2 regions of the Oscillibacter sp. PEA192 genome follow, and region 2 is predicted to be linked to the other one. Evidence: a T-box and tRNA genes for the amino acid it is inferred to sense, from the RefSeq annotation. Region 2 holds a T-box; the other holds one or more tRNA genes.
What was found. A T-box is a leader RNA that pairs with one kind of tRNA and senses whether it is charged. The one in region 2 lies ahead of leuS (leucine--tRNA ligase), so its partner is inferred to be a tRNA-Leu.
Positions count from the first base shown of each region.

Region 1: it encodes a tRNA-Leu, which carries the amino acid that the T-box ahead of leuS (leucine--tRNA ligase) is inferred to sense. The anticodon was not compared.

Region 1 covers NZ_AP018532.1:159,282-164,862, reverse strand. Annotated here, with positions in the region: gene DN611_RS00815 (IS3 family transposase) at 1-883, opposite strand, end outside; gene DN611_RS00810 (HTH domain-containing protein) at 886-1,305, opposite strand; tRNA gene DN611_RS00805 (tRNA-Met) at 1,537-1,612, opposite strand; tRNA gene DN611_RS00800 (tRNA-Leu) at 1,626-1,712, opposite strand; gene mnmA (tRNA 2-thiouridine(34) synthase MnmA) at 2,015-3,079, opposite strand; gene DN611_RS00790 (sensor histidine kinase) at 3,202-4,014, opposite strand; gene gap (type I glyceraldehyde-3-phosphate dehydrogenase) at 4,335-5,360, shown strand; gene DN611_RS00780 (helix-turn-helix domain-containing protein) at 5,510-5,581, shown strand, end outside.
Region 2 covers NZ_AP018532.1:2,133,116-2,156,993, forward strand. Annotated here, with positions in the region: gene gdhA (NADP-specific glutamate dehydrogenase) at 1-395, opposite strand, end outside; tRNA gene DN611_RS10565 (tRNA-Gln) at 1,589-1,662, opposite strand; gene DN611_RS10570 (SEL1-like repeat protein) at 1,807-4,173, opposite strand; gene DN611_RS10575 (tRNA lysidine(34) synthetase) at 4,192-5,070, opposite strand; gene cls (cardiolipin synthase) at 5,105-6,667, opposite strand; gene DN611_RS10585 (nicotinate phosphoribosyltransferase) at 6,792-8,240, opposite strand; gene DN611_RS10590 (hypothetical protein) at 8,490-9,071, shown strand; gene DN611_RS10595 (BadF/BadG/BcrA/BcrD ATPase family protein) at 9,125-9,961, shown strand; gene DN611_RS10600 (hypothetical protein) at 9,969-10,985, shown strand; gene DN611_RS10605 (hypothetical protein) at 11,005-11,364, shown strand; gene DN611_RS10610 (CD1247 N-terminal domain-containing protein) at 11,428-11,862, opposite strand; gene efp (elongation factor P) at 11,949-12,518, opposite strand; gene DN611_RS10620 (YqeG family HAD IIIA-type phosphatase) at 12,631-13,143, opposite strand; gene DN611_RS10625 (hypothetical protein) at 13,217-13,984, shown strand; gene rpsU (30S ribosomal protein S21) at 14,026-14,208, opposite strand; gene DN611_RS10635 (hypothetical protein) at 14,352-14,909, opposite strand; gene leuS (leucine--tRNA ligase) at 15,134-17,563, opposite strand; T-box leader at 17,853-18,087, opposite strand; gene DN611_RS10645 (GNAT family N-acetyltransferase) at 18,269-18,856, shown strand; gene DN611_RS10650 (helix-turn-helix transcriptional regulator) at 19,048-19,410, opposite strand; gene rsfS (ribosome silencing factor) at 19,688-20,050, opposite strand; gene DN611_RS16705 (LCP family protein) at 20,096-21,733, opposite strand; gene DN611_RS10665 (LCP family protein) at 21,756-23,372, opposite strand; gene yqeK (bis(5'-nucleosyl)-tetraphosphatase (symmetrical) YqeK) at 23,380-23,878, opposite strand, start outside.

The DNA.
Region 1 (5,581 bases), 1.3 Mb from region 2:
ATTCGTTTGGGGACAGCTTCGCCAAGTCCCACTGGCAGCGGTCCTGGTTGTAATAATCCATCCAGCGGTCAATGGATGCCTTCGCATCCGCAAAGGATGTCCAACCGGGGATCTCACCGGCCAGCTCGTCTTTCATGTGCCCGAAAAAGCTCTCCTGGGGTGCGTTGTCCCAGCAGTTGCCCCTGCGGGACATGGAGCGCCGCAGCTCCCGGCTCTCCACCAGTTGAATGAATTTCAAGCTGGTGTAGTGGGTGCCCTGGTCACTGTGGATCACAGTCTCTTTGTTCAGCGAGGTGCCGTAGTTCTGCACCAGCCGCTCCACCATCTCCAGAACGAAATCCACTTCCAGAGATTCGCTCACGGCATAGGATAAGACCTGTTTCGTGCAGGCGTCCAGGATCGTGGACAGATAGCAGAACTTCCCATTCAAAGGGATATAGGTAATATCCGTCAGGAGGATGGCCCTGGGACCGCGTGATTCAAATTCCCGGTTCACCAGATTCTCCGCGGTGCTGCCCATCCGGATAGACCTCTGTAATCTGCGGTAGGGATTCGGCTTCCGAATGGGGCAGGTGAGACGGTACTTCCGCATGAGCCGGCGGATTTTCTTCACATTCATCCGCACGCCCATGTGCAGCAGCCGCATGTGGATGCCCCGGGCGCCCTTTGCGTAGCTGCGGAACCGGTACGCCTCTAAAATCCACTCAAAATCTGCCCGGTCCCTCTGCTCCCTCGTTTCCCTGGCTCGTTCGGAACGCACCCAGTTGTAATAGCCGGAGCGGGACACACCGGCCAATTCGCACAGCTCTTTCACGGTGAGGATGTTCTTCCGGTCCGCCAACGCCTCCTGGATGGCCGCGAACCGTTCTCCGGCACTGTCCATGACTACTGTTCCGGCTTGTCGTGCAGCCGCATGACTTTTTTTAAAAACGCCATCTGCTGCTGGAGGCACAGGATCTCCCGCCGCATCCGTCTGGCAGCTTCGACAGACGGGGAGTCCGCCGATGTTGTCTCCTTCTGCAGGCGCACGCCGCCCCGGGTGCCCTCACGAAGCCCTTCCAGAGACTTGGCTTCCCGCCGAATGCGCTTGGTGGTGTTGTGGACCCGCTCGAAGCCCAGGACTTCCGTGTTATAGCCCAGCTTGCGGAAGGCGGCCGGTCCGGTGTACCCTTGCAGGCTCAAGGCCCAGAACGCCTCCTTGAAGGCGAGGGTGTAGGAGATCGTGTCCGCTGTCACGCACCGTGTGTACGGGTTTGCCCGTAGATGCCGGATCTCCTCCGGCGTGAATTGTTTTTTTGTGCTCATGCAGCACCTCCATCTGGTGATCTTATTTTATCACAGATGAGGTGCCTCTGACCCTATGGGTCAAATGCGTGTCCACTAAACGGGGCCGTGGGTCAAATCCATCGTGTCCATTTTCTTGGGTACAGTTTAGCTCCCGTTGGGGTCAGCGTTTGGGTCAGAAAAAATGGGAAGTAAGTTATTGGGCACAAAAGTGCGGAAAAAGTCCTGATTTCGCAAGAAATCAGGACTTTCTGGTTGCGGAGACAGGACTCGAACCTGCGACCTCCGGGTTATGAGCCCGACGAGCTACCAACTGCTCTACCCCGCGATATTCTGTTCTGTGGTGCCGGTGACCGGACTCGAACCGGTACAGTATCGCTACCGGGGGATTTTAAGTCCCCTGTGTCTACCAATTCCACCACACCGGCAGCTGTCGGCAATGATTAGAATACCATACTCTCCAGTCATTGTCAAGCACGGGCAAGGAAAACCTTTCAAATTTTTTCGACAACTCCCGTTGCAAAAAGTCCAGACAGGTGCCCGTTTCCGTGCAATTTTCCGCCCGGAGGCGCATATACTGGCTGAGAACCCAAATGCAAAGGAGGAAATAAAATGATGAGACACCAGACGATCAGCGGCGGGGATGTGGATGACCTGATCTTTCAGGACAGCTGGACCACCAGTCAGCGATAAGAACTGCAGGACGCCGCTTTCGCGGCGTCCTTTTGCGTCACGGACAGATGGTGCCCCCGCCCAGCACCAGATCTCCATCGTAGAACACCACCGCCTGCCCCGGGGTGACGGCCCGCTGAGGCTCTGTGAACACCATGCGGATGCGGCCGCCGGGCAGCGGTTCCACTGTGGCGGCAGCTTCCCGCTGGCTGTACCGGGTCTTGGCGGTGACGGACAGGGGGCGGTCCGGCTCCGGTACGGAGAGCCAGTTCACCCGCTCCGCCGTCAGCTCCCGGGTGTAGAGGCGGTTGTCCTCCCCTAGGATCACGGCATTCCGGTCCGGGTCCTTCCCCAGCACGTACTGCGGCGCGTTGGCGCTGACGCCCAGCCCTTTCCGCTGGCCGATGGTATAGCATTCCATTCCCCTGTGGCGGCCCAGCACACGGCCTTCTGAGTCCAGGAAGTCACCGGGGACGGGCTCCACGCCGCCATACTGCCGCAAAAACGACACATAGTCCCCATCCGGCACAAAGCAGATGTCCTGGCTGTCGGCCTTCTGGGCGTTGGACAGGCCGTTGGCGGCCGCCAGGGCCCGCAGGGCAGGCTTTTCATAGTCTCCCACCGGCAGCAGCAGATGGGCCAGCTGGTGCTGGGTCAACTGATAGAGGAAGTACGTCTGGTCCTTCCGTCGATCCGCGCCCCGCAGCAGCTGCCAGCGGCCGGAGGGCGTATCGAGGCGGACTCTGGCGTAATGGCCGGTGGCCATGGCGTCCGCGCCCTGGTCCAGCGCCCAGTCCAGCAGGGCGCCGAACTTGATCTCCCGGTTGCAGTCAATGCAGGGATTGGGTGTGCGGCCGTGGGTGTAGGCCCACACAAACCGGTCCATGACCCGCTCGCGGAACAGATCGCACAGGTCCAGCACCACATGGGGAATCCCCATGCCGGCGGCCACGGCGCGGGCTGTCTCGATATCATCCGCAGAGCCGCACAGGCCCGGGCGGTCCTTATAGGGATGCAGGCGCAGCGTCACGCCGGTGACATTATAGCCGGCCTGCCGCAGCAGCAGCGCCGCTGCGGCGCTGTCCACGCCGCCGCTCATGGCCACAAATACACGCTGGGACATAAATGGGTTCCTCCTGAAAAGGCCGACGGAGCGCCGGTCGTGTGATAGGGCTATTGTAGCCGATTTCCGGAAAAAAGGAAAGCCGCTTCTGCGAAAAAAACCGACCCCAGCCGGAGCCAGGGTCAGTCCAGATGGCGCTGGGAGAAAGCCTGGGGGGGCAAGGCGTCCGCCAGGGCCAGGAGGAGCGGATTGAAGCCGCCGTTGTAATCGAACTTCACGTCCGACACGTCCGCAGTCCCGCATCGCCGGTCCGGCAACGACAGGGTGAAGCGGGACCCCTGCCCCGGCCGGGACTCGGCAATCATGGTGCCGCCGTGGCGCTCTGCGATGTGCTGGCAGATAGGCAGTCCCAGGCCCAGGCCGTGGGGCTGGGGCGCCATCGCATCGTCGTGAAGGTAGCGGTCGAACAGGAAGGGGATCTGGTCCTCCTGGATACCGCAGCCGGTGTCGGACACGGACAGGCGGACCCATCGGTTGATGAATTTCAGCTCCACGGTCACCGCGCCTCCGGCGGGGGTAAACTTCAGGGCATTGGAGAGCAACTGGTAGAGCAGCAGCTCGATGGAGGGCTGGTGAAAAGCGCAGGTGTGGCAGTCCGCAGCGCTCCGGAATTCCAGCTGGACCTTTTTGAGCGCAAACAGACCCTGAGCCCCGGCACAGACCGCACGGACCGTCTCCGTCAAATCCCGGTCCCGGACGGGGAGGGGCGCGTCCTGCCCCAGCTCTCCCGCCGCCGTCAGATTGTTCACCAGCCGCAGCAGGCGGTAGTAGCTCTGATCCAGCAGGGAAGCTGTGGAATCCAGCGCCGGATCCCCCTCCCGCCGGATGGCAGGCGCCAGCTGGGCGGCCGCCAAGTGCAGGTTTCCCAACACGCTGCGCAACTGGGCGGCGATGTTGGGGAACACAACGGAGAAGTCAAATTGCTCTGCTTCCATAGGCGCATCCTTTCAGCTGGGATTCTCTCTTGTAGCATATACGGGGAGGGGCTTTCAAACCGTGGAAAAGCCTGCCTCGAACACCAATAGGATAGCAAAAAAGGGATGCAAAGACAAGGTCTTTGTCGAAAAAGGGGGAAAATTGTCGAAGTCCGGCAGACACGGCCGAACAGAAGTCCAGTCTGTGCAAAACGGACAACAAATCTTGCGTTTTATATGCGCAATTTTACGCAAAATTGCGGTGACATTTTCCGGTAATATGGTATAATGAGGACAACATCCGCTGCGGCGGAATACGGAATACAGGAAGGAATGGGAACATGGCGATCAAAGTGGGAATCAACGGATTTGGCCGGATCGGCCGCGTGGCACTGCGGATCATGGTGGAGCGCGGCAGCGCCACCTATCAGATGTGCGGCATCAACCTGCGGAACGCGGACCTGGACTACATGGTCTATCAGGTGAAGTACGACTCCGTGTTCAAGACCTTTCAGGGCACGGTGGAGCGGGACGACCGTCACCTGATTATCAACGGCAAGAAGATCCGGGTTTACAGTGAAGACGACGCCGCCAACATCCCCTGGGACGACTGCGGCGCCGAGTACATCATCGAGTCCACGGGCGCCTACTGCACCACGGAAAAGGCCTCCGCCCACTTCCGGCACGGGGCGAAAAAGGTCATCATCTCCGCCCCGGCCAAGGACGACATCACGCCCACCTTTGTCATGGGAGTGAACCACAAGCGGTACACCCCGGAGATGGACGTGGTCTCCAACGCCTCCTGCACCACCAACTGCCTGGCCCCCATGACTAAGGTCATCAACGACACCTTCGGCATCGAGCAGGCGCTGATGTCCACCATCCACGCCGCCACCGCCAAGCAGAAGGCTGTGGACGCCCGGGCGGGCCGGGACTGGCGTACCGGCCGCAGCGTCCTGGGCAACATCATTCCCTCCACCACCGGCGCGGCCAAGGCGGTGGGCGTGGTAATTCCGGAGCTGAAGGGTAAAATGACCGGCATGAGCTTCCGGGTGCCCACCAACGACGTGTCCGTGGTGGACCTGACCGCCCGCCTCAAGCAGCCTGCCAGCTATCATGATGTGTGCGTGGCCATGGAAAACGCCGCCCAGAACAGCATGAAGGGCATCATCACCTGCACCAACGACCAGGTGGTGTCCTCCGACCTGACGGGGTTTTCAGAGACCTGCATCTTCGACGAGACCGCCGGCATCATGCTGGACAACAACTTTGTGAAGCTGATCGCCTGGTATGACAACGAGTGGGGCTACACCAACAAGATCCTGGATCTGATGGCCTACATGCATACAGCGGACCAGAGCCGGTAATACGCTTTTTAGGGCGCGGGCAGCTGCCTGCGTCCTATTTTTTTCATATTAACATAGTACTTTGTACGTTGTCAATAAAGTACTAGACTATATTTTTCTTTATTGGGAAATAGGGTACACTTTTCTCAAACAGCAGGAGCAGTGCTTTTATGAGAAAACGTGACCCAAACAGAATAGAGATGGGACGCCGCTTTCGGGAAGCCAGAGAGCGACTCAACTGG
Region 2 (23,878 bases):
TCGAAGTCCGCGCCGCCCTTGCCGCCGCCGATGGGCAGGCCCGTCAGGGAGTTCTTGAAGATCTGCTCAAAGCCCAGGAATTTGATGATGCCGGGATACACGTTGGCCTGGAACCGCAGGCCGCCCTTGTAGGGCCCCAGCGCGCCGTTGAACTGGCACCGGTAGCCGATGTTCGTGTGCCACTGGCCCCGGTCATCCTCCCAGGACACCCGGAAGGTGAACATCCGCTCCGGCTCCACCATCCGGTTCAGCAGGTCCACCTTCTCATACTCCGGGTGCTTCTCAATCACCGGCTCCAGAGAGGAGAACACCTCCTCCACCGTCTGCACGAATTCCGGCTCGTTGCTGTGCTTCTTCTTCACGTTCTCGATCACGCTGGTGAGATATGCGTTCATGGCTTTTTCCTCCAATCAAAATTTTGAAAGCCGTGGGCACACAGGCCCGTTCATATCACCAGACAGGAACGGAAATACCTCTCCGCTCCCGCGTCTGTCCTCATACCACCTCTAACAGCCGTTCACGTTCCGCTGCGTTTTTTTCTCCCCCTCTCCGCCGGCCCTCTGCCGGCCTCCGCAGCAATCTCGCTTTCGCTGTATCCGGCGGACGGCATCTTTCGATGGCCGTTCCGCCCCATGCGATCTTTCCAGTTTGATTGTAGCAAAAAAACATATTCTTGGGAAGCCCTATTGTGTAAAAAGTACATTTTTCTTTATTCACTCATTAGTATTTTACAATATTTTCCATAAACGTTTCCTGTATAAACCAGAACTATCTGTAGCCAGCCGTGGCGGAAAATACCACATCTCTCTTCCCGGGTGCCCGAGGCAGCGGCAACGAAGCGGAAAACCAAAAAGCCTGTGGTACAATAACTTCCAGATCTTTACCTGTAAAAGGGCTGTAATTCAGTCCTCCGCGGTTGAAAGCCTTGTGCCGTCATATTCATCGCAGTATCAGCCGCCTGGGGCGATCCGCTTCAGGTTGCGGCTATGCACTGCCGCCCAGGTGAGCGGCGGTCAGAGAGCTCAGGGCGTCACAGCGAACTCACAGCATCGCTAATCAGTGTCAATATTGTGGGTAATAAAGCGGGCCCTGAAATTGCGCTGGTTGCACATCGCCCCCACCATGCTGCCGAGCGGCTGTCAGGGCCAGCGTAATCTTCAGGGAACCGCCGCAGCCGATGTGATCCATATTGGCCACCTTTGTAGGACGATCTTCTTCTGGAGGAACGTCCCCTCGGCATTCTATATGTCGGGAGCCCGTTCCATGACATTCCTTCCGGGAGCGTAGGCTAATCGACCTGATAAAAGGAAATGCCGCATACCAGCCTCAACAGGCCGATATGCAGCATAAAATCGGACGAAACACCTGGTTCGGTATCTCCGGATGCTGAAAACACAGCGGAGTAAGGCTGACCTTCCGCAGGAGCGGCTTTATGTGCGGCAGCGTGGGTACAGTTTCCTTGTTCTTTCATTGCGCACAGCGCGAAAAGCATTCATAGGCGCCCAAAACAGATGTCTTAAAATTCAGCAAACACGCTGAGAGAGCAAAGAAAACCTCGGAACCATTGCAGTTCCGAGGTTTTCTCATCTGGCAGCGGGTGAAGGATTCGAACCCTCACATACAGAGTCAGAGTCTGCTGTGCTACCCTTACACAAACCCGCTATGAAGTTGTGTTCACTCCGCAGCGAACAGATATTATTATACAGAAAAGCGTGATTTTGTCAACCCCCTTTTTTATTTTTTTCCACATGTTTTTTCAAGCGGGCGCGGAATCCCGATCCCGCGCCCGCCACTATGTAAGACCGTTCACTGGCCCCGCAGGCCGTCCAGAAAGCCCCGGAGGAATCCGCCGCCCCGTCGCCTGCTCCCATCTTTCTCCATACGGTCCGCTGCCTCCTGGGCGCCCGCATACCCTTGCTTCGCTGCGGCCTGATAGAGTTCTCTCGCCTGCCTCAGATCCCGGGGCACGCCTTTGCCGTGCTCATAGCACCAGGCCAGATTATACTGGGCACGGGGCTCGGACTCCTCCACTGCCTGGCGGTACCACTTCACCGCATCTGCCCAGCTCTGGGCCACGCCGACACCGGTCTCGTACAGATATCCCAGGTTGCAGGCGGCCACCCGGTCGCCGCCCTCTGCAGCCTGCCGGTACAAATCGGCTGCCTTGGCCGGGTCCTTCGCCACGCCGTGGCCGAACTCCCAGCAGACGCCCAGGTTGCACTGGGCACGGGGGTAGCCCTGCTCCGCCGCCGCCTGATACCAGCGGACAGCCTCTTGCCAGTTCTGTTCTACACCCTCTCCGGTCTCATACAGATATCCCAGGTTGCACTGGGCGGCCGCGTCCTCCCGCTCCGCCGCCTGTCGGTACAGCCGGGCTGCCTCCGCGGCATCCCGCTCCACGCCTTCGCCCCGCTCGTAGCACACGCCCAGGTTGCACATGGCCGCCGCGGAACCGGCATCCACCGCCCTGCGATACCAGTGGACCGCCTCTTCCCAGTTCTGTTCCACGCCGCGGCCGTATTTGCAGCAGATGCCCATGCAGAACATCCCCCGGGGGTCCTCCTGGTCCGCCGCCTGTCGGTACCAGTGGACAGCCCGCTTCCAGTTCTGCTCCACGCCCTTGCCGTACTCATAGCACCAGGCCAGGTTGCACTGGGCACGGGGCATCCCCTGCTCCGCAGCAGCGCGGTACCACCGCACCGCCTCCTCCCAGCTCTGCTCCACGCCCTCGCCGCTCTCATACAGGAATCCCAGATTGCACTGCCCGGCGGCATTGCCCGCCTCGGCTGCCTGGCGATACAGGCTCACAGCCCTGCTCAGGTCCCGCTCCACGCCCTCACCGCGTTCATAGCACACGCCCAGGTCGCACATGGCCGCCGCGGAGCCCGCGTCCGCCGCTTTTTGATACCAGGCCACTGCCTCCGTGCTGTTCTGCGTCACACCGCGGCCATAGTCAAAGCAGCGGGCCACGCAGAAAAGTCCTCTGGCATCCCCCTGCTCGGCCGCTTTCCGGTACAGACGGTAGCTCTCTCCCAAATCCTGGGGGACGCCCTTGCCGTATTCATAGCACCATGCCAGATTGCACTGGGCACGGGGCAGGCCCTGTTCCGCGGCGGCACGGTACCACCGCACCGCCTCCTCCCAGCTCTGCTCCACCCCCTGGCCGCTCTCGTACAGAAACCCCAGGCAGCACTGGGCGTCCTCGTCCTCCTGCTCGGCCGCCTTCCGGTACCAATCCGCGGCAGCCGACGGATCCAGCGGGACACCCCGGCCCCGCTCACAGCAGAAGCCCATACACAGCTGTCCCCGGGGATAGTCCTGCTCCGCAGCGCGGAGATACAGCCGGGCCGCCTCCGGGTAGTCCTGCTCCACGCCCTTGCTATGCTCATAGCACCAAGCCAGGTTGCACAAGGCCCGGGGATAGTCCTGCTCCGCAGCAGCGCGGTACCACCGCACCGCCTCCTCCCAGTTCTGCTCCACGCCCTGGCCGCTCTCATACAAGAACCCCAGGCAGCATTGGCCCGGCGCGTTGCCGTTCTCCGCCGCAGCGCGGTACCATTTCACCGCCTGCTCGATACTCTGGGGCAGGCCGGTGCCGAACTCCAGGCAACGCCCCAGTTCTGTCTGCGCCGCGGGATAACCCAGCCACGCGGCGGACTGATACCAGCGGGCGGCCTCCTCGTCGCTCTGCTCCACTCCCAGGCCGCGGGAATATGCCTCCCCCAGCAGGAACTGGGCCCTGGGAAAGCCGTTTTCCGCCCCCTTTCGGAAGCACTCCACCGCTTTGGAATCATCCCGCGCCACACCGATGCCATGGGCATAGCAGTATCCCAGGTTCGTCAGGGCGGGCATATAGTCCCGGGCGGCGGCCTGGGCGTACAGCACCACCGCCTGCCGGGGGTCTGCAGGCACGCCGATCCCCGCCTCCAGGCACCACCCCAGGTTCGTCACACCCAGCATATCATCCAGGGCCGCCGCCTGTTGGTAGCAGGCCAGCGCGTCCGTCGGCCGCTCCTCATCCACGGCCCGGTTGCCCAGCTGCACCCAGTCGGGCCCCGTCAGCTCCTCTTCGTCCACAGAGAGGAAAAAGGTGCCCCCGCACTGGGGGCAGACATCCGGTTCCTCCTCTGCCAGAAACCCGCAGTCCGGGTTCTCACAGCGATAGTAATTCATCTGCGCACCTCCTCTGTATCAAAGCGCCGCTTCATCCTCCGCAGAGGAGGCGCCCCGCAGGTTGTAGGCCTCCGGAAACGCGAACGCCCTGCCCCGGAATTTGAAGCCCGGGAACGTGTCCAGCTGGACGCCGTGAATGGCCCGGAACATGCTCTTCTCAATATTGGGATTGGTCTTTTTCAGCTCCCGCAGCAGGAGCTTCATCTCCTGCCGCTTGCTCTCGCCCACACCGTCGGCCGCACCGTCCCGCTCCTCTGTGAAGCGGCAGGCGCACTGGAGAAACCGCAACCCATTGTAGTTCTTCCAGGCAATGATGGCGTCCTCATGGACACAATACAGCGGACGGATCAATTCCATGCCTGGGAAATTTCTGCTGCGGAGCTTGGGGGGCATGGTCTGGAGCTGGGCACCGTAAAACAGGCCCAGCAGCGTGGTCTCCAGCACGTCGGAGAGATGGTGCCCCAGGGCGATCTTGTTGCAGCCCAGCTCCTGAGCCTTGCTGTACAGAAAGCCCCGGCGCATCCGGGCGCATAAGTAGCAGGGGTTCTTCTCCACCTGATAGGCAACGTCGAAAATATCGCTCCGGAACACGGTGATGGGGATGCCCAGGCGGGCAGCGTTCTCCTCGATCAGCGCCCGGTTGGCCGGGGCGTAGCCCGGATCCATCACCAGAAAAACCAGCTCAAAGGGCTGTTCTGTGTGGCGCTGGAGCTCCTGCATCAGCTTGGCCAGCACCATGGAGTCCTTTCCCCCGGAGATACAGACGGCGATCCGGTCTCCGGGAGCGATCAGCTCATACCGCTTGACGGCGGCAATGAAGGGGTTCCAGAGCTCCTTGCGGTATTTTTTGATGAGGCTGCGCTCCGCAGCCTCCTGTGGTGTCAATTCGCGGGACATGGGGACCTCCTAAAGCAAAATGAGAGCGGCCGCGTCAGAACCAGATAGCCACCAGCCGCAGCAGAGAGGCGCACATTTTGCGCAGCCAAGACCGCTGATTCCACTCCGCCAGCGTATAGGGCGCGCTCTGGGCCACCATCCGGTCCATATCCTCCAGCAGGTCTTCCACCGCGGGCATGTGATAGAGGAGCACGGCGCATTCGTAGTGCAGCTGGAACGTCCGGTAGTCCATGTTGGTGCTGCCCACCAGGGCCACCTCCCGGTCTACCATGACGCTCTTGGCGTGGACGAAGCCGGGGGTATAGCGGTAAATCTTGACGCCGTGGGCCAGCAGCTCACCCCAGTAGGTCTCCGCCACCATGTAGACATATTTCTTGTCCGGGATGGCGGGTACCACCAGCCGCACGTCCACCCCTGCGTCGGCTGCGATGCACAGGGCCTTCTGCATGGACTCCTCCACCGCGTAATAGGGCGTGGTGATATACAGCATCTTCTGGGCGGAGGCGATCAGCTGGAGGTAGGTGTCCTCGATGGGATTGTCCGGATTGTTCAGCGGACCGTCCGTGAAGGGCTGGCACCAGCCGGTGCCCTCGATCTCCACCCGGGGACGGTAGTAGTCGTCCTCATTGGGCAGGGAGCGGCCGATCATCTTCCACATCTGAATGAACTGGGAGGCAAAGCCCCAGGCCCCGGCACCGTCGATCCGGACACCGGTATCCTTCCAGTGGCCGAACCGGACAAAGAGGTTGGCGTATTCATCGGCAATATTGATGCCTCCGGTGTAGGCGTGCACCCCGTCAATGACGGCGATCTTCCGGTGGTCCCGGTAGTTGAAGTAAATCCGATTCACGTAGCGGTGGACTGGATTGAACACCTCCACCTCCACGCCGGCGTCCTGCAGGGCCTGGAGGGAGGCGTCGGAAAAGCGGGTGAGGTTGCCGAAGTCGTCGAAGATGATCCGCACCTCCACACCGGCGGCGGCCCGCTCCCGCAGCACATGGAAGATCCGGTCCCAGATCTGGCCCTCCGCCAGGATGTAATACTCCAGGAAGATGTAGATCTCCGCTCTCTGGAGGTGGAGCACCAGGTCATCGAAGAAATCGGCTCCCTCCGCGAAATACCGGGCCTGTGAGCCGCCGTACAGCAGGAAGTCCCGCGACTGCAAATAGGAGGCCAGCCGTCCCCAGGCCGGGGAGCGGCGGCTCAGGTGGGCCACATTGGCGGCGCTGGCCTGGCGGGCGCTCTCCCGCTCCACCGGAGGGGCGACCTTCCGCAGACTCAGGCTTTTGGCCTGATGGCTCCCGCCCCACAGAAGGAAAAGAATCATACCGGCCACCGGCAGGGCCAGCAGCAGGCACATCCACACCAGCTTATAGGAGGGGCTGCCGGGGCGCAGATACACCCAGATCGCCACCACGGCGCCAGCCAGCTCCAGAATGAAATAGACGTAGCTGATCTTTTCCGCCAGCAACTGGGTCAGCGCCAGCGTCAGCACGATCTGGGCAATCACCGTCAGTGCGCAGATGGACAGGCTGGTGGCGGCGGAGATCCGCCGTTCCGTCCGCTCTTCCGGCTGGGGCAGACTTCTTTTTCGCATGGTGCGGTCCACCTCCTTCTCTCTCAGCTTCGACCGCTTATCTTATTATTATACCGAAATACCCAGCACTCCGCAACCAATATTCTGTGAACAAACAGCCCCGCCGGAGGGCGGGGCTGTTGGGTCATCTGCTCCGGCAGAGCAGATCCTGCTTGATGTCGAACAGCTTCTGACTCAGATCCACATAGTAGGTGTGAGGGTTCTCGAACCGCTTCACCGTGTCCCACAGGGTATCCACCTGGGCACGGCAGTAGGCCTGGATCTCCGGCAGGGCGGGCAGCTGATAGACCAGCTCTCCTCCCTGAAAGACCGGGACCTGAAGGGGCTTTGCGGTAAAGTTCGTATAGGTCTTGCGCTTCCAGGTGGCCCTGGGATCGAAGAGCTCCAGTGGGGCGCTCTCGTCCACCGTCTCGTCCCAGACGGTGATGTAGTCCGCCTCCGCCTTGCCGGTGGCGTTGTCAAAGATCCGATAGGTCTTCTTGAAGTGGGGAATGGTGATCTTGTCCAGGTTTTCGCTGACCTTGATCTTGGGGATGATCTTCCCGTCTCCATCTTCCACAGCCGCCAGCTTGTACACACCGCCGAACACCGGCTCGCTGCGGGCAGTGATCATCCGCTCACCCACACCGAACACATCGATCTTGGCGCCCTGCAGCAGCAGGTCCTGAATAATATACTCGTCCAGGGAGTTGGAGGCGGAGATCTGGCACTCGGTCCAGCCGGCGGCGTCCAGCTTGCGGCGGGCCTCCTGGGTCAGATAGGCCATGTCGCCGGAGTCCAGACGGATGCCGCACTTGCGGATGCCCAGGGGCTTCAGCACCTCATCAAAGGCCCGGATGGCATCCGGCACACCGGACTTGAGCACATTGTAGGTATCCACCAACAGCGTGGCATTGTGGGGATAGATCTGGCAGTAGGTCTTGAATGCCTCATACTGGCTGTCGAACATCTGGACCCAGGAATGGGCCATGGTGCCGCCGGCAGGTACGCCGTACAGCTGGTCGGAGATCGTGCAGGCGGTGCCTGCGCAGCCGCCGATATAAGCCGCCCGGGCTCCGGAGATGGCGCCGTCCGTGCCCTGGGCCCGGCGGGAGCCGAACTCCAGCACCGTTCGCCCCTGGGCCGCCCGGACGATCCGGTTGGCCTTGGTGGCGATCAGGCTCTGGTGGTTGATGGTCAGCAGGGTGAAGGTCTCGATCAGCTGGGCCTGGATGGCCGGCGCCCGGACCGTCACCACCGGCTCCCGGGGGAAGATAGGCGTCCCCTCCGGCACCGCCCAGATGTCGCCTGTGAAACGGAAGTCCCGCAGGTAGCTCAAGAAATCCTCGGAGAACAGGTGCTTGTCCCGCAGGAAGGCGATGTCCTCCTCGTCGAAGTGCAGGTTCTGAATATACTGGACCAACTGTTCCAGACCCGCGCAGACCGCGAACCCGCCGTTGTCCGGCACGTTGCGGAAAAACACATCGAAATAGGTGATCCGATCCTGGAGCCCTGCCCGGAAATAGCCGTTGCCCATAGTCAGCTCATAAAAATCGCAGAGCATCGTCAGATTGAGTTTCTCTTCCGTTTTCATAACCGTTTCCCCTGTGCCGCCGGCACAGATCCTTCCATGAAGTTTCAGGCCCCCACACCGCTGGAGGCGGTCTGTCCGGGGTTGTTATTCCCTTGAATTATAAGCGGTTCCCCCAGGAAAAGCAATGCTTTTTCCGAATTTGTTGTCAATCTTTTATCAATCGTCTTGACAACAACTCCGCCCTCCCCTATGATGGGGAAAGATTGAACCGCACATTTTCCGGTACACAGCGGACTGGAGGGTTTTCTCGTGAAAAAGTTTGCTCTCTTCTTCTCCGCGGCGGCCGTTCTGTGCATCCTGACCGGCCTCACTGCATACCACCGCTCATTTCCTCTGGACGCGGACCTCAATGGGCTGGAACCGGCTGCGCTCCAATGGTTCAACCGGGGCAGGTCCGTTCCCTGCGAGGCGGACCAGTTGGAGCTGTACCAGCCTGTGACCGTGGGGCGTCTCACCTATTATCCTCTGGTTCTGGATGGACGGTTGGGATACCTGTGTCTCTCGAGAGGATTCACCGGGCGGTATAAATTCGACCACTCCGGTCGCGGGACCGGCTCCTTCCGCAACGGAGTGGTGGAGTCCGACGGGGAGCAGATGCTGCTCTTCGAGGGGCGGAACGGCGACGGCCGCATCGCCCGGGCGGTCTTTTCACTGGAGGGCGGTGGGCCTTATGCGCTGGACATTCCGGCCTCTCCCGTCTTTCTGGTGAGCACCTCAGTGGATGATACCGTCTCCACAGGTCCTATCAGCATAGAGGAGATTGTCTTTTATGACAGCCAGGGGCGGGATATCACCAAGTCGTTTGACCTCAGCGGAGGCGCCATCCAGTAAGCGCCCCCACCGAAAACCAAGCGGCCGTCTGCCGCTGAAAGGAAGTCATCACAATGGATGTGATCTTAGGCATTGACATCGGCGGCTCCACCACCAAAATCGTGGGTCTGCGGACGGACGGCAGTGTGATCTCCATGCTGCGGGTCCGGGCGGAGGATCAGGTGACCAGCCTGTATGGCGCCCTTGGCAACTATCTCACCAGCAACCGGCTCTCCCTGCGGGATGTGCGGCGGGTAGTGCTCACCGGCGTGGGCGCCTCTTATGTGGAGGGCGACATCTACGGTCTGCCCACCTGTAAAGTGGGCGAGTTCTCCGCCAGCGGCACCGGAGCCCTGGCCCTGTCGGGCCAGTCCTCCGCCGTGGTGGTCAGCATGGGCACCGGCACCGCTTTCCTCTGGGCGTCCCCCGACGGCATCCGCCACCTGTGCGGCAGCGGCATCGGCGGCGGCACTCTGGGCGGGCTCTGCCACAAGCTGGTGGGAATGGAGCGCTTCGGCCAGATCAAAAAGCTGGCGGAGAGCGGCAATCTGGACCATGTAGACCTGACCATGAAGGACATCACGGTCCACTCCGCTCCCACTCTGGACCCGGATATGACTGCCGCCAACTTCGGCGATCTGGCGGAGGACGCCACTCCTGCGGACCTGGCGGCCGGCGTGGTCAATCTGGTGCTCCAGGCCATCGGCACCATGACGGTGCTGGCCTGCCAGTGCTGTGACTCCAAGACTGTGGTGCTGACCGGGTCCATGACCACCCTGCCCCAGGCGGTCACGAATTTCCAGCTGTTTGAAAAGCTGTACGGCATCCACTATATCATTCCCGAAAACGCCACGTTTGCCACCGCCATCGGCGCGGGACTGTACAGCCTGCAGAAAAAGCCGGAGGCCTGATTGTGCCATGACGGAAAATTGGTCCCTGTATCATCCGGAGATCCCGGAATTTCTCCGCCGTCTGGCAGAGACGCCGCCCATGGCCCGGCTGCGGCAGGTGGGCATGAACTGCGGGTGCGAGTACACGTCCTTCCCCCACTTTGCCGGGTGGGCCCCCTACTCCCGGTTTGACCACAGCGTGGGCGTGGGGCTGATCGTGTGGCACTTCACCGGCGATCTCCGCCAAAGCGCGGCGGGACTGCTCCACGATGCGGCCACACCCGCCTTTGCCCATGTGGTGGATTTTCTCCACGGGGACCACCTGCATCAGGAGTCCACCGAGGCACGGACGGCGGAACTCATCGAGACCTCGCCGGAGCTTCAGGCGCTGCTGAAAGAATACGGCCTCACCACGGAAGACGTGGCGGATTACCACCGCTATCCCATCGCGGACAATGACTCCCCTCAGCTCTCCGCCGACCGTCTGGAGTACACGCTGGGGGACCTGCGGTGCTACGGCTTCGCCGGGGCGGACGCCCTCCGTGTATTCTACGAAGATCTCACCGTCTGGCGGGACGAGTCCGGCCGGCCGGAGCTGGCCTTCCGCACGCGGGAGACCGCCTGCGCCTTCACAGAGGCATCGCTCCAGACCGCCCAGGTCTATGTGGCGGACGAGGACCGCTTCGCCATGCAGGCCCTGGCGGACCTGCTGCGCGATGCCGTGAACCGGCAGGTCTTGACAGAGGATGACCTGTATCGGACGGAGTCTTTTGTCATCCAAAAGCTGGAGGCAGATCCGGCCAGCGCCCGCCGGTGGCGCCGGTTCCGGCGCTTCTGCCGGGTGGAGCGGAGCGCGGAAAGGCCGGAGAACGGACTCTGGTTCCGGATTCCCGCCAAGCTGCGGTACATTGATCCGCTGGTGGCAGGCCTTGGCCGCGTCTCTCGCTTGGACGCCGGGGTGCGGCAGGCCCAGGAGGCCTTCCTGGCCACGGACTTTGCCTGCTGGATCGGTGTTCCGGAGGAAACCGCCGGAGAGAATGATTGAAAGATTGGGAGAAAGAGACATGGATTACAGAGAAAAAGCCGTCCGGTGTGTGCGGGAGACCGTCCTGCCTGTCCAGGCGGCGCAGTTCCGGGCGTGCGGCTGCGACCTGGACGCCCAGTACCGAAAATACGGGGACACGGAGAGCTTTTTTGCCAAGGTTCTCCAGCCCGGGCGCCTCTATGAGGTGGGTTATCCCAAATGCGTCTGCCCTGAGGTGCTGGGGGGAGAGACGGCCGACGCCGCCCACTGCGAATGTTCCCGGCAGAGTGTGCTGTATATTCTGGAACAGCTGCTGCCCGAAAGACACATCACGGTCCGGACCGTGGAGACGGTGCTGGGCGGCGGGACCTGCTGCCGGTTCGCCGTTACAGTGGAGTAGCAGCGGAAAATGCAAACAGGAGCCCGGTGCTGTGCACCGGGCTCCTGCGCTCACATATAGGGATTATTCCTCGTCCTGGGGCTTGTCCTCGTCCTCCAGGCCGTTCAGATCGAACTCCAGCTTCTCGCCGCAGTTGGGGCAGATGACCTCGCCGTCCTCCAAGACGGACTCGTCGAAGTAGATGGTCTCCTCGCAGGTGGGGCAGGTGGTGGCGTAGCAGTCCTCGTCCTCCTCCGGCTCCTCATACTCGTATACATCCTCTTCGTCCTCGTCATCCTCGCCGAAGACGGCGTCCTCCACATCCTCCAGGTCATCGCTGACAGCGTCCAGGCCGTCGTACAGCTCCTCCTGGTCCGCCTTCATATCCGCGATCTCCAGGGCGATGTCGTCCAGCACGTCGATGATGGCGGCAAGCAGCTTGCCCTCCTTCTTCTCGGTGTCCAGTTCCATGCCTTCAGCCAGGCCCTTCAGATACGCGACCTTCTCCGTAATCTCCATAACAGCAGCTCCTTTCCTTTACAAACAGCGTTGCAGTCATTCTCAGGAACAAAAGGGGGGAATACGCTTCCCCCCCTTTGCCTCACTTACTCCTTGCTGCGGCCGATATACTCGCCGGTGCGGGTGTCGATCTGGATCTTGTCGCCCGTGTTGATGAACAGAGGCACCTTCACCTCAGCACCGGTCTCCAGCGTCGCGGGCTTGGTCACGTTGGTGGCGGTGTCGCCCCGCAGGCCGGGCTCGGTCTCCGTGACCTCCAGGTCCATGAAGTTGGGCACTTCCACGGTGAACACGCTGCCCTTGTAGCTCACCAGCTTGCAGACGGTGTTCTCCTTCACGAAGCGGAAGGCGTCGCCCAGCACGTCCCGGTTCAGCGGGACCATGTCGTAGGTCTCGGGATCCATAAAGTAGTACAGGTCGCCGTCGTTGTAGCTATACTCGGCATCCTTGCGCTCCACAGTGGCCTGCTCGAACTTGGCGGTGGGGTTGAAGGACTCCTCGCGGATGGCGCCGGTCATCACGTTCTTGTACTTGGTGCGCACGAAAGCCGCGCCCTTGCCGGGCTTCACGTGCTGGAACTCCACCACGGTGCAAACGCTCCCGTCCTTCTCAAAAGTGACACCATTGCGGAAATCGCCGGCAGTAATCGTTGGCATAAATGATCCTCCTCTGAAATCTCAAGAAAAGCTGACCAGCCGGCCGCCTCTCTATCTCTACAAAAATTCCTCTGCTATTTTATCCTATGTTGTCCGGTAATGCAAGTATTTTTCAGGACTTTTTTTCCATTTTGCGGCGGCAGATAGCCTTAAACGGGGCCTGGAGAGCGTGGAGCACCTTCTGCCATGCCGTCACGGCGCCGCCCACCGGCTCCACCATCAGAGGCAGGACTCCGGCCCGGTTGGCGGCCAGCATATCCGTCAGCAGCTTGTCCCCCAGCATGGCGGTGCAGACCCGGTCCGCCCCAGCCCGTGCCATGGCGGCCTCCAGGCCCCTGGGACTGGGCTTTCCTGCACGGCCCTGATAAGGCACCCCCAGGTCCGCGCAGAACTCCGTCACCCGGCTGCCGGAGCGGTTGTTGGAGACGATCATGAAACCGATCCCCGCATTGCGGAGGGCGGCGATCCAGTCCCGCAGGGACTGATCCGGCCGACGGGTCTTCTTGGCGGCCAGGGTGAAGTCCAGGTCGCTGAGCAGCAGGGTGATCCCCTGCTGCCGCAGCCAGTCCGGCGTGATCTCGCTGTAATGCTGGAACACCCAGCGGGGCGTCAGGGAAAACGGCATAAGCGGCTCCTTCTCTGCATAGTCTCCTTTTAGTATACCAGTCCCAACGGGATTCCACAAGGGGGAGTTCATTTTGCAGATCTATCTGGCCGTGACGCCGGCCGAGGCCCAGGAGGCCTCCCGCTTCCGCTGTTCCCTGGCCCATGTGGCCTACTGTATCGGGCCGGACTCCACGCTCCTGCGGCAGAACCTGCTGCTCCAGACCCGGGGCGGGCTATTGTCCGTCACAGACCGGGGCGCGCCCTTTATCGCCAGCCCGGAGCGGCTGTCGGCCGCCGCGCTGCGGGAGTGCGGGCGGCGGAGCTACGGCGGCGTACTGCTGGATTTCGAGCAGCCTCCTGCGCCGGACCGGCTGGCCTTTGCGGAGACGCTGGCCCGGCGCCTGTCGCCCCGCCCCGTTTATGTGCCGGAGTCCTACGCCGCGGCGTCAGGCGCCATTCCCCTGATCTGCACCGCCATCTCCGGCGGGAACTTTGTCCAGCGCCTGCAGGAGGCCGCTGCCGGACGGGACAGGGCAGGCGGTCTGGCCCTGGATGTCCAGCGGCTGCGGATGGACTTCACCCTCCCGGCTCAAAGCGGCGAAGGCCGCCCTCTCAGCGGCCGGGAACTCCAGGACCTGCTGGACCGGGAGTCCCCCTCCGTTTTCTTCTCCCAGGACCTGTGCGCCCGGTATTTCACCTATGCCCGGGACGGCGAGACGCATTTCGTCCTCTTCGACGACGCGGACACCCTTTCCCAGAAGCTGCGGACCGGCGGGAACATGGGCTTCGCCGCCGCCTTCCTGATGTATCCGGAGGTGCAGGATCTGCTGCCCAAGCTGTTTCCCGGGCGGAGGACATAAAAAGTGCTGTACCTTTCGGCACAGCACTTTTCCTTGACAGATCAATAATAGCGCTTCTTGTTCTTGCGAGCGGCCTCAGACTTCTTGCGGCGCTTGACGCTGGGGCTCTCATAATGCTCTCTCTTCCGCACTTCCGCGATGACGCCGGCCTTGGCGCAGCTGCGCTTGAAACGCTTCAGCGCGCTGTCGATGGACTCGCCGTCCTTCACATGGATCTCAGACATCTATATTTCCCTCCCTCCGAGGTATCCGGCTTAATCCAGGATACTTTAAGGGCCATAATCTATGGCTTTAACATAAGTATTATACAAACCTTCCGGGCCGTTGTCAAGAGATTTTCCGGAAAATCAGCATTTCTCCCGGGAGATCAGTCCGCCGCTCTCCGGTACACGATGGGCACATCGTACCCGAACGTCCGCTTTCCGTTCACCTCCATGGTCTCCGCCACCTCCAGGGACTCCTGAGAGAATCGCTCATACAGGGTGAACTTCAGCACCGGGGAGAACATGCTGACGCTGCCCCCCTCCCACACGCCGTCGTGCAGCGTATAGAGGGCAGGCGTGAATTTCTCGGAGATCTCCAGATCCTCCCATTTCAGGGGCGGCAGCGTCTCATAGGTGGCCGCGCCGCCGTCCGCCGCCTTGGGCAGCTGATAGGATGTCAGCTTCACCGCCTCCCCCTCCTCCGTAAAGAGGAACAGATGGGGTGAGGCGTGGGTCTTTCCCTCCGTGGTGTAGTAGCTCTCCTCCAGCACAAATGCTCCCGCAAAATCCGCGGGGAGGCCGTCAATCTTGTCGTTGCACACGGTGTTGACATGCTCTGCCAGCGGCAGGGCGGGGCTGCCGCTCCGCCGCAGCTCCTCCAGCTGCCGGGTATTGTCAAACCTGCCGCACAGCAGGCGCAGGAATTCATCCAGACGGCTCATAGGTTCTCCTTTCTCAGGCAGGGCCTGAAGCGCAGGCCGGACGGGATTTCCCGTCCGGCCTTTTGGTGTGATTGGGATGAACTGGGATGCTCCCACCAGATGCATCGGCCGGTTCCCGGTCCAGCGGGGCTCCCGCATCGGAATGCAGCCGGACAGGCACAGGCCGTCCGCCCCAAGGTTGTTGCCTCCGGCAAAAACGCTTGTACGCACCGCTGGGCGCAGTCTTATTTCGCGGGCTTGACGATCAGGTTCACCAGCCGGTTCTTCACCAGGATGGTCTTGATGATCTGCATCCCTTCGGTGGCCTTCCGGACCTTCTCCACCGCCAGGGCGGCATCCACCACGGCCTTCTCCTCACTGTCGGTTGGCATGGAGATGGTGCCCTTCAGCTTGCCGTTTACCTGGACGGCCAGCTCCACTGTGGAGGCCACGGTCTTGCTCTCATCCGCCACGGGCCACTCCGCCTGGCAGCACATCTTGCCCGTCTGGGCGGCGAAGCCCAGGTTCTCCCACAGCTCCTCGGTGATGTGGGGGGCGAAGGGGTTCAGCAGCAGGAGCAGATACTTCAGGTCGCCCCGGGTGCAGCCGTTGGCGTTCAGCTCGTTCACCATGGTCATCATGGCGGCGATGGCGGTGTTCATCTTCAGACTGTCCACATCCTCTGTGACCTTCTTGATGGTCTTGTGGATGACGGCCTCGTTGGCGGGGGTCACATCATAGCTGTCGGAGGCGCTCTCCGCCAGATTCCACACCCGGTCCAGGAACCGCTTGGAGCCCTTCACCGCGTCGTTGGACCAGGTTGCGGCCTTCTCAAAGTCGCCGATGAACATGATATAGAGGCGCATGGTGTCGGCGCCGTACTGGTCCACGATGTCGTTGGGGTTCACCACGTTGCCCCGGGACTTGGACATCTTCTCGCCGCCCTCGCCCAGGATCATGCCGTGGCTTGTGCGCTTGGCATAGGGCTCCTTGGTGGGCACGGCGCCGATGTCATACAGGAACTTGTGCCAGAACCGGGAGTACAGCAGATGCAGGGTGGTGTGCTCCATGCCGCCGTTGTACCAGTCCACGGGAGACCAGTAGTCCAAGGCCTCCTTGGAGGCGAATGCCTTGTCGTTGTGGGGATCCATATACCGCAGGAAGTACCAGCTGGAGCCAGCCCACTGGGGCATGGTGTCGGTCTCCCGCTGGGCGGGGCCGCCGCACTTGGGGCAGGTGGTGTTCACCCAGTCAGTCATCTTGCTGAGGGGGCTCTCGCCGGTGTCGGTGACCTCATAGGAGTCCACCTCCGGCAGCAGCAGGGGCAGCTGCTCCTCCGGCAGGGGGACCCAGCCGCACTTGGGGCAGTTCACCAGGGGGATGGGCTCGCCCCAATAACGCTGGCGGCTGAACACCCAGTCCCGGAGCTTGAAGTTGGTCTTGGGACGGCCGATGCCCTGCTCCGTCACCCACTTCTTCATGGTGGGAATTGCCTCTTTCACGGTGAGGCCGTCCAGGAAGCCGGAGTTCACCATGATGCCGGTGTCGTCCTTCAGGGTGAAGGCCTCCTTGGTGATGTCTCCGCCCTGGACCACCTCCACGATGGGCAGGCCGAACTTGGTGGCGAACTCCCAGTCACGCTGGTCGTGGCCCGGCACGCCCATGACGATGCCGGTGCCGTAGCCCATCAGCACGTAGTCGGAGACGAACAGGGGCACGTGCTTGCCGCTGGCGGGGTTGACGGCCTCGATGCCCTCCAGCCGGACGCCGGTCTTCTCCTTGTTCAGCTCGCCCCGCTCAAAGTCGGACTTGCGGGCGGCCTCCTCGATATAGGCGGCCACAGCATCCCAGTTCTGGATCTGGTCCTTCCACTGCTGGAGATAGGGATGCTCCGGGGAGATGACCATATAGGTCACGCCGAACAGCGTGTCGCACCGGGTAGTGTAGACCGTCAGCTTGTCGCCGTTGGTGGCGGTGAAGTCCACCTCCGTGCCCTCGGACCGGCCGATCCAATTCTTCTGCTGGATCTTCACCCGCTCGATGAAGTCCAGGTCGTCCAGGTCGTCGATGAGCCGGTCGGCGTACTTGGTGATGGCCAGCATCCACTGGCTCTTCTCCTTGCGGATGACCTGGCCGCCGCAGCGTTCGCACACACCGTCCACGACCTCCTCATTGGCCAGGACGATCTTGCAGCTGGTGCACCAGTTGACGGGCATGGAGGCCTTGTAGGCCAGCCCCTTCTTGAACATCTGCAGGAAGATCCACTGGGTCCACTTGTAGTAGCTGGGGTCGGTGGTGTTCACCTCCCGGTCCCAGTCGAAGGAGTAGCCCAGCATGTGGAGCTGCTTGCGGAAGTTCTCGATGTTGTCGTGGGTCACCTTGGCGGGGTGGATGTGGTGCTGAACGGCGTAGTTCTCTGTGGGCAGGCCGAAGGCGTCATAGCCGATGGGGAACAGGACGTTGTAGCCCTGCATCCGCTTCTTCCGGCAGATGATGTCCATGGCGGTGAAGGGCCGTGCGTGGCCCACGTGGAGCCCCTGGCCGGAGGGATAGGGGAACTCGATCAGGCCGAAGAACTTCTCCCGAGTCTTGTCCCCCGTGACGGCGGTGAAGGGCTTCTCCTCCAGCCACTTCTGCTGCCACTTTTTCTCAATGCTGGCAAAATCGTATTTCATATCCTTCTCCTCATTCCTGTGAATGGATTTCTCTGTTCGATTTATTTTTGCCGCGGCGCGCCCCCGGGCGGCCTCTCTTGCTTCTACGGGGCAATTCACCTTCTGTACGTGGCAAAAATACTTTGACCCAACCGCCTTGGGTTGTGTCGCCAGTGACTGATGCCGCTGGTGAAGGCACTCTGCTGCGCAGCCGTTGGCGGCTCTGCCGCCTGACGGATGCGGTGTGCCCCCTGCGGGCAAGGAGATGTCAATCCCCTCTTTAAGCTGTAAAAGCGCCCCCGACCTTACGGTCAGGGGCGTAAAAGCTACGCGGTACCACCCTGGTTTCGCCAGCCGTTGCCGGATGGCGCTCAACGGCCCGGAGGGCCTCGGCCAGTAACGGGGCCTGCCGTCCCACCCTACTATGTCCGTTCAGGCGGGAGACTCCGGGAACAGTCATCCGCGAAGGTCCCCCACCGGCTCGCAGCAACCGCCGGCTCTCTGAAGGCGGGACATTTCGCCTTTCTTCCCATCAATGTCGTTAACGGGTCTATTTTATGTGGCTTTGCGCGTTTTGTCAAGAGGTAAGCGGGAAAAGCGCTTTACAATCCAGTCGACATCTTGTTTTTGCCCGTCCTGCTCTGTATAATGGGGAAAATCCAACGTATGGCAGCAGAAAAAACTCTGGCAATTTTGGGGGGAGGCGAAACCGTGAAGGGCACCCTGATAAACACGCCCACATTGGAAACCGGGCGTTTGATCTTGAGGAAATTCACAGAGCGCGATCTGGAATGGCTGTTTCTGATTCTCCATGACAAGGAAGTCAATCAATTCCTGCCCTGGTATCCGATAGACAGCATAGAAGAAGCCAAGAAATTCTATGAAGAAAGATACGCTTCAAAATATGTCCAGCCGCAGGCATACGCTTACGCGATCTGCTTGAAAACGGACGATCATCCCATCGGCTACATAAAAGTGGATATGGAGGAACATCACGATTTCGGATATGGGCTTCGCAGGGAATTCTGGCATCAGGGACTTGTCACAGAAGCGGGCAAAGCGGTGATCGCCCAAGTGAAAAAGGACGGCCTGCCTTATATCACAGCAACGCATGACCGAAACAACCCAAGAAGCGGCGGCGTTATGCGGAACGTTGGAATGAAGTACCAATATTCTTACGAAGAACAGTGGCAGCCCAAGAATTTTCTGGTTACATTTCGGATGTACCAACTGAATCTTGATGGGAATACAGATCGGGTTTACAAAAAATATTGGGACCAATCTGCTGCCCATTTTATAGAACCGAACGTGTGAACAGATGGATATTGGAGAAAAGTTGGGCGCCGAGGCAGCCGGACTTGTTAAAACCGAAGTGCTTGGTGCATGGACCTGCCTCACAGGAAGCAGGCCCATTTTCATACAGGCGCGCCCAATGCGCCCTCACACTTCGCAGGGAAGGCTTTTCGCCCCCTGACTTATATCGCTGCCCCTTGATTCCGATTGTTTCATACTCCCCCGCCGGTCGCCTGATGCAGCAGCTCCTCCGCTGGCACACCGAAGAGCTTCGCCAGGGCCAGCAGGTTGGAGGTGCTGGGGTCCGCCGTGCCGGTCTCCCATTTGCTGACCGCCTGCCGGCTGACCCCCAGGGCCTCCGCCACGAACTCCTGGGTCATCTGGCAGCGCATCCGGTGGGCCTTGAGGACCTCTCCCAAGGTGCGGCGGGTCTCCGCTTTTTCCCTGCGGGCCTCCCCGCCCCGCAGGTACTTCCGCAGGGCCCGGATCAGCAGGATCAGCAGATAAATGAGCCCTGCCCAGATGGCCAGAAACAGGAGCAGCAGCGGGAGCATGATAATGGAACTGAATGCCATTGCAGTTGCCTCCTTTTGTTTTGGTGGTCTCAGCATACCCGGGGCGGGCGGTTGCGTCCACCAGCTATCGCGCAACTCTGGGTTGATAAGCAGAAAAAAGCTCCGGCGGTCAGCGCCGTCGGAGCTGATGTTTCCCCTTTTCACCGGACACGGCGCCCCACAAAATCTTCGTTTTGCGTGGCACCACATTGGACTCAAATGGGCAGGCAGAGCCTGCCCATTTCATATTTTTGCCTGCGGCAAAACGCTTGGACACGCCACTTGGCGCGAAGGGCGATCAATTCTCCGTCAGCACACCGGAGAGATCCACCGGCTTGCCGTCGTGCCAAAGCCGCTCCAGCGAATAGAACTCCCGGGCCTCGGCGGAGAACACGTGGACCACCACACAGCCGTAGTCCAGCAGGACCCAGGTGCCGTCCCGGTAGCCCTCCCGGCGGAGAGGATCCTCCCCCGCCTGCTCCTTCATGGCCTTCTCCACTGCGCCGCACAGGGCGTTGATCTGGGTGTTGGAATTGCCGGTGGCAATGACGAAATAGTCCGCCAGGGTGGTCTGCTCCGTGATCTCGATGGCGGCGATGTCGCCGCCCTTTTTCTCGTCCAGGGCTTTGGCCGCAGTCAGGGCCATCTCTTTGGGTGTCATGGACTCATCCTTTCTGATCGTTTGAATCTGCGGCACACCTGCCGCTCAGGTTACAATAATAAACCCGTCATCCGGGGCCGCGGTTCCGCCGTCGGACGTACCGGGGTCTACAGGAGGCGCCGTCTCACCATCAGACGGCTGGGAATCCGGCGACTCCGGGGCGGTTCCGCCGCTCTCACCTGCCGCCGGGTCTCCGCTGCCGCCCGGGAGCTGGCCGATCACCTGTCCTGTACCGGGGTCCAGGATCTGCCCGGTGCCGGGATCGATGATGCCGCCGGTCTCCGGGTCGATCAGGTCTCCCGTGTCCGGATCGATGCTCCCCGTACCGGGCTCCGTGGCTCCGCCGGGATCCGTGGTCTCTCCGTCGCCGGGCGTCCCGGCCGCCCCGCCGGTCTCCGGCGCTCCGGCATCAGGGCCGGTCCCTGTGCCGGTCTCCCCCTCCGGGGGCGTCTCCTCCTCCGGCTCCTGGGGCGTCCACTGGGCCTGCCAGTAGGACCGGGGATGGGTGGCGTTGCTGTCTTCCACATGACCGGTGGAGGAGCTGACGGAGCCGTCGCTGTTCACGGTCATCATATCCAGATCGCTGCGGGTAAATACCTCGGCGTAGGGGCTCAATTTGGTGTTCACCAGCTCCAGCAGTTCATTGGGATAGGGGGTCACATAAGAGGCCTCCGAGTATTCGCCGTTCGCCTTGCTGATAGACGCGCTGTAAGCATAAGCACTGCTGTTACCCGGCATGGTGACGAATTCCACGTTCTCCGCCTTCAGGCCACCTAAAAATGCGGCCTGCGCAAACCAGAGGATGTTTTGAAACGTCAGGTTTGTCTCCACATTGTCCTGAAATACCTGAATGAACTGCCGGACTTTCGGCACATTTTCCACTTTCAGCAGTTGCTCGACCATCGCCTTCAAAAACGCCTGCTGGGTCTTGATGCGGCCCACGTCTCCCTCCGGGTATCCCAGCGTCACGCCGTTCTTGCGGTTGTCATGGCGGTAACGGAGGACTTCCATGGCGTCCTCGCCCGTGAGCAGGCGATAGCCTTTCTCCTGATGGATATGGAGGTTTTGAAGAGGATCATCATAGTTCATATTCCGGGGCACATCGAACCAGACGCCGCCCATGGCGTCCACGATTTCACCCACGGCCTCCCACTCCACAATCACCTGATAGTCCGGCTCAAAGCCCACCAGTTGGGCGATCTCCTTGTAGAGATACTGGATGCCCCGGTCTCCGCCGCCGTACCAGTTGTAAACAGAGTTGATCTTCTTGATATCCCAGGAGACATTCACCATAGTGTCCCGGGGAATGGACATCACCGTGGCCTTCTGGTTGGTCACGTCGTAGCTGGCCAGCAGCATCGTGTCTGTGTTGCCGCCGCCCCCCGTGTCCCGGCCCAGGATCAGGACCGTGTAGTAGTCCTGACTCTTCCGCTCTCCGTCGCTGCGGGGGCGGGTCCCCTCGCCCCAGTCGATCTCCCCCACCGGATCGGTGGGTTCTTCCGTCTCCTGGGGCTCTGTCTTGCCGGTGTTGAGGTCCGGCCGGACGAACAGGCTCTGCCAGGCCAGGACCCCCGCCAGGGCCACAGCCAGAACTGCGGCTGCGGCGATCAGCCCCTTCTGCCCCCTGGTCAGTCCGGACCGTCTCTTTGGGGGACGTCCTTTTCCATCCATCTGGTCCGCCATGGTGCCACCCCTTTTCCGTCGTTCAGCTCACGATGATAAAGCCGTCATCCGGAGCCTCTTCTGCGGCAGCATCGCCGCCTCCATCTCCGGTGCCGGAGGTCTGGCTGTCTCCAGTGCCCGAATCGGTCGTTCCTCCGCCTGCGTCAGGCGTGCCGCCGTCCGGAGTCCCGCTTGTGCCCGTACCCGGATCGGTGGTCCCGTCGGTGCCGGTGCCGGTGGTTCCTTCTCCGGTGTCAGGTCCTGTGGTCCCGCCGCCGGTGCCGGGATCTGTCCCGCCGTCGGGCGTTGTCCCTGTTCCGGGATCCGTCGTGCCAGAGCCCGGGTCTGTGGTCCCGCCCGTCCCCGGGTCCGTGGTTCCGCCATCCGGCGTCACCGGCAGGCCGGTGTCCGGATCGATGGGATTGCCGTTCTCATCCACCGTGGGCGTCTCCTCCTCCGGCTTGCTGGGCGTGGTGGGCTTCACCGGCGGCCGGGCCGCCCGGCTGTCTTCCACATGGCCGGTGGACGAGCTGATGCTGCCGTCAGAGTTGACGGACATAATGTCCAAGTCGCTGAGGGTGAATACCTCCGTATAAGGACTCAGCTTGGTGTTCACCAGCTCCAGCAGCTCATCCGCGCTGGGCACCACGTAGGATTGATAGTTGTGATAGGTGCGGCTCCAGCAGGATGCGGTCCGGTTGGGCATGGTGACAAACTCCACGTTCTCCATGCTCAGCCCACCCAGAATCGCCTGCTGGGCAAACCATAGGATATTCTGGAAGCTCAGGTCTGTCTCCACATTGTTCTGGAACACCTGGATGAACTGGTTGATCTTTGTGACGTTCTTGATCTGCAGCAGCTGGTCCACCATGGCGGTCAGAAACGCCTGCTGGGTCTTGATGCGGCCCAGATCGCCGTCCGGATAGCCGTAGCGCATGTCGTTGTCGTGGCGGTAGCGGAGCACCTGCATGGCGTCGTCCCCCGTGAGCAGGCGGTAGCCCTTCTCCTGGTGGATGTGAAGGTCCTGATAAGGATCGTCGTAGTTCATGTTCCGTGGCACGTCGAACCAGACGCCGCCCATGGCGTCCACGATCTGGCCCACGGCGTCCCACTCCACAACCACCTGATAGTCCGGCTCAAAGCCCACCAGCTGGGCGATTTCCTTGTAGAGATACTGGATCCCCCGGTCTCCGCCGCCATAGTAGTTATACACGGAGTTGATGCGCTTGATATCCCAGGAGACATTCACCATGGTATCCCGGGGAATAGACATCACCGTGGCCTTCTGGTTGGTCACGTCGTAGCTGGCCAGCAGCATCGTGTCCGTGTTGCCGCCGCCCCCCGTGTCCCGGCCCAGGATCAGGACCGTGTAATAGTCCTGACTCTTCCGTTCCCCGTCGCTGCGGGGGCGGGTCCCTTCGCCCCAGTCGATCTCCTCTTCCTGGGTCCCGCTGTCCGCATCCGCGTTCTTGTCCGGCAGATCCGGGCGAACGAACAGGCTCTGGCAGGCCACCACCGCGATCAGCACGATGGCCAGTACCACGGCTACCGCGATCAGCAGCTTCTGCTGCCGCGTCAGGCGGCTCGGTTTCTTCGGCTTCTTGGGTCTGCTCTTTTTCGGCGTCCCGCCCGCCGGATGCTTTCCGTTTTCTCTATCCACTGTCTCTCTATCCTTTCAATGCGTCCCGCGCCTCAATGGTGGCGTGGTGCACAGGGTTTCCCATTTCGGTCATCTCTTCGATGGTCATCTCCAGGCCCATCAGCAGGCCCTCGTCCAGGTCTTTATAACACACAGCGCGGAGTTTGTCTACCCCCGGAAAATTCCGGGAGGGCTCGATATAATCCGCCAGATAGATCACTTTTTCCAGCAGGGTCATGTGGGCATGGCCCGTGGTGTGCCACCAGATGGCGTTGTAGATTTCATCGTCCACACCGAACACGTCCCGGGCGATGGCCGCGCCGGTCTTGGCGTGGAGAAGCTTCAGGGCCTTCTGCTCCAGCTCGTCCAGCTGGATGCCGTACCGGCCGCACAGTTCCAGCTGCTCCTCCATGTTCAGCTTTTTTGTGCAGTCGTGCAGCAGTGCCGCTACCCGGGCCTTCTCCACATCGGCGCCGTACCGCTCCGCCAGACGGATGGCCTCCTGCTCCGTGCCCAGCACGTGGGGG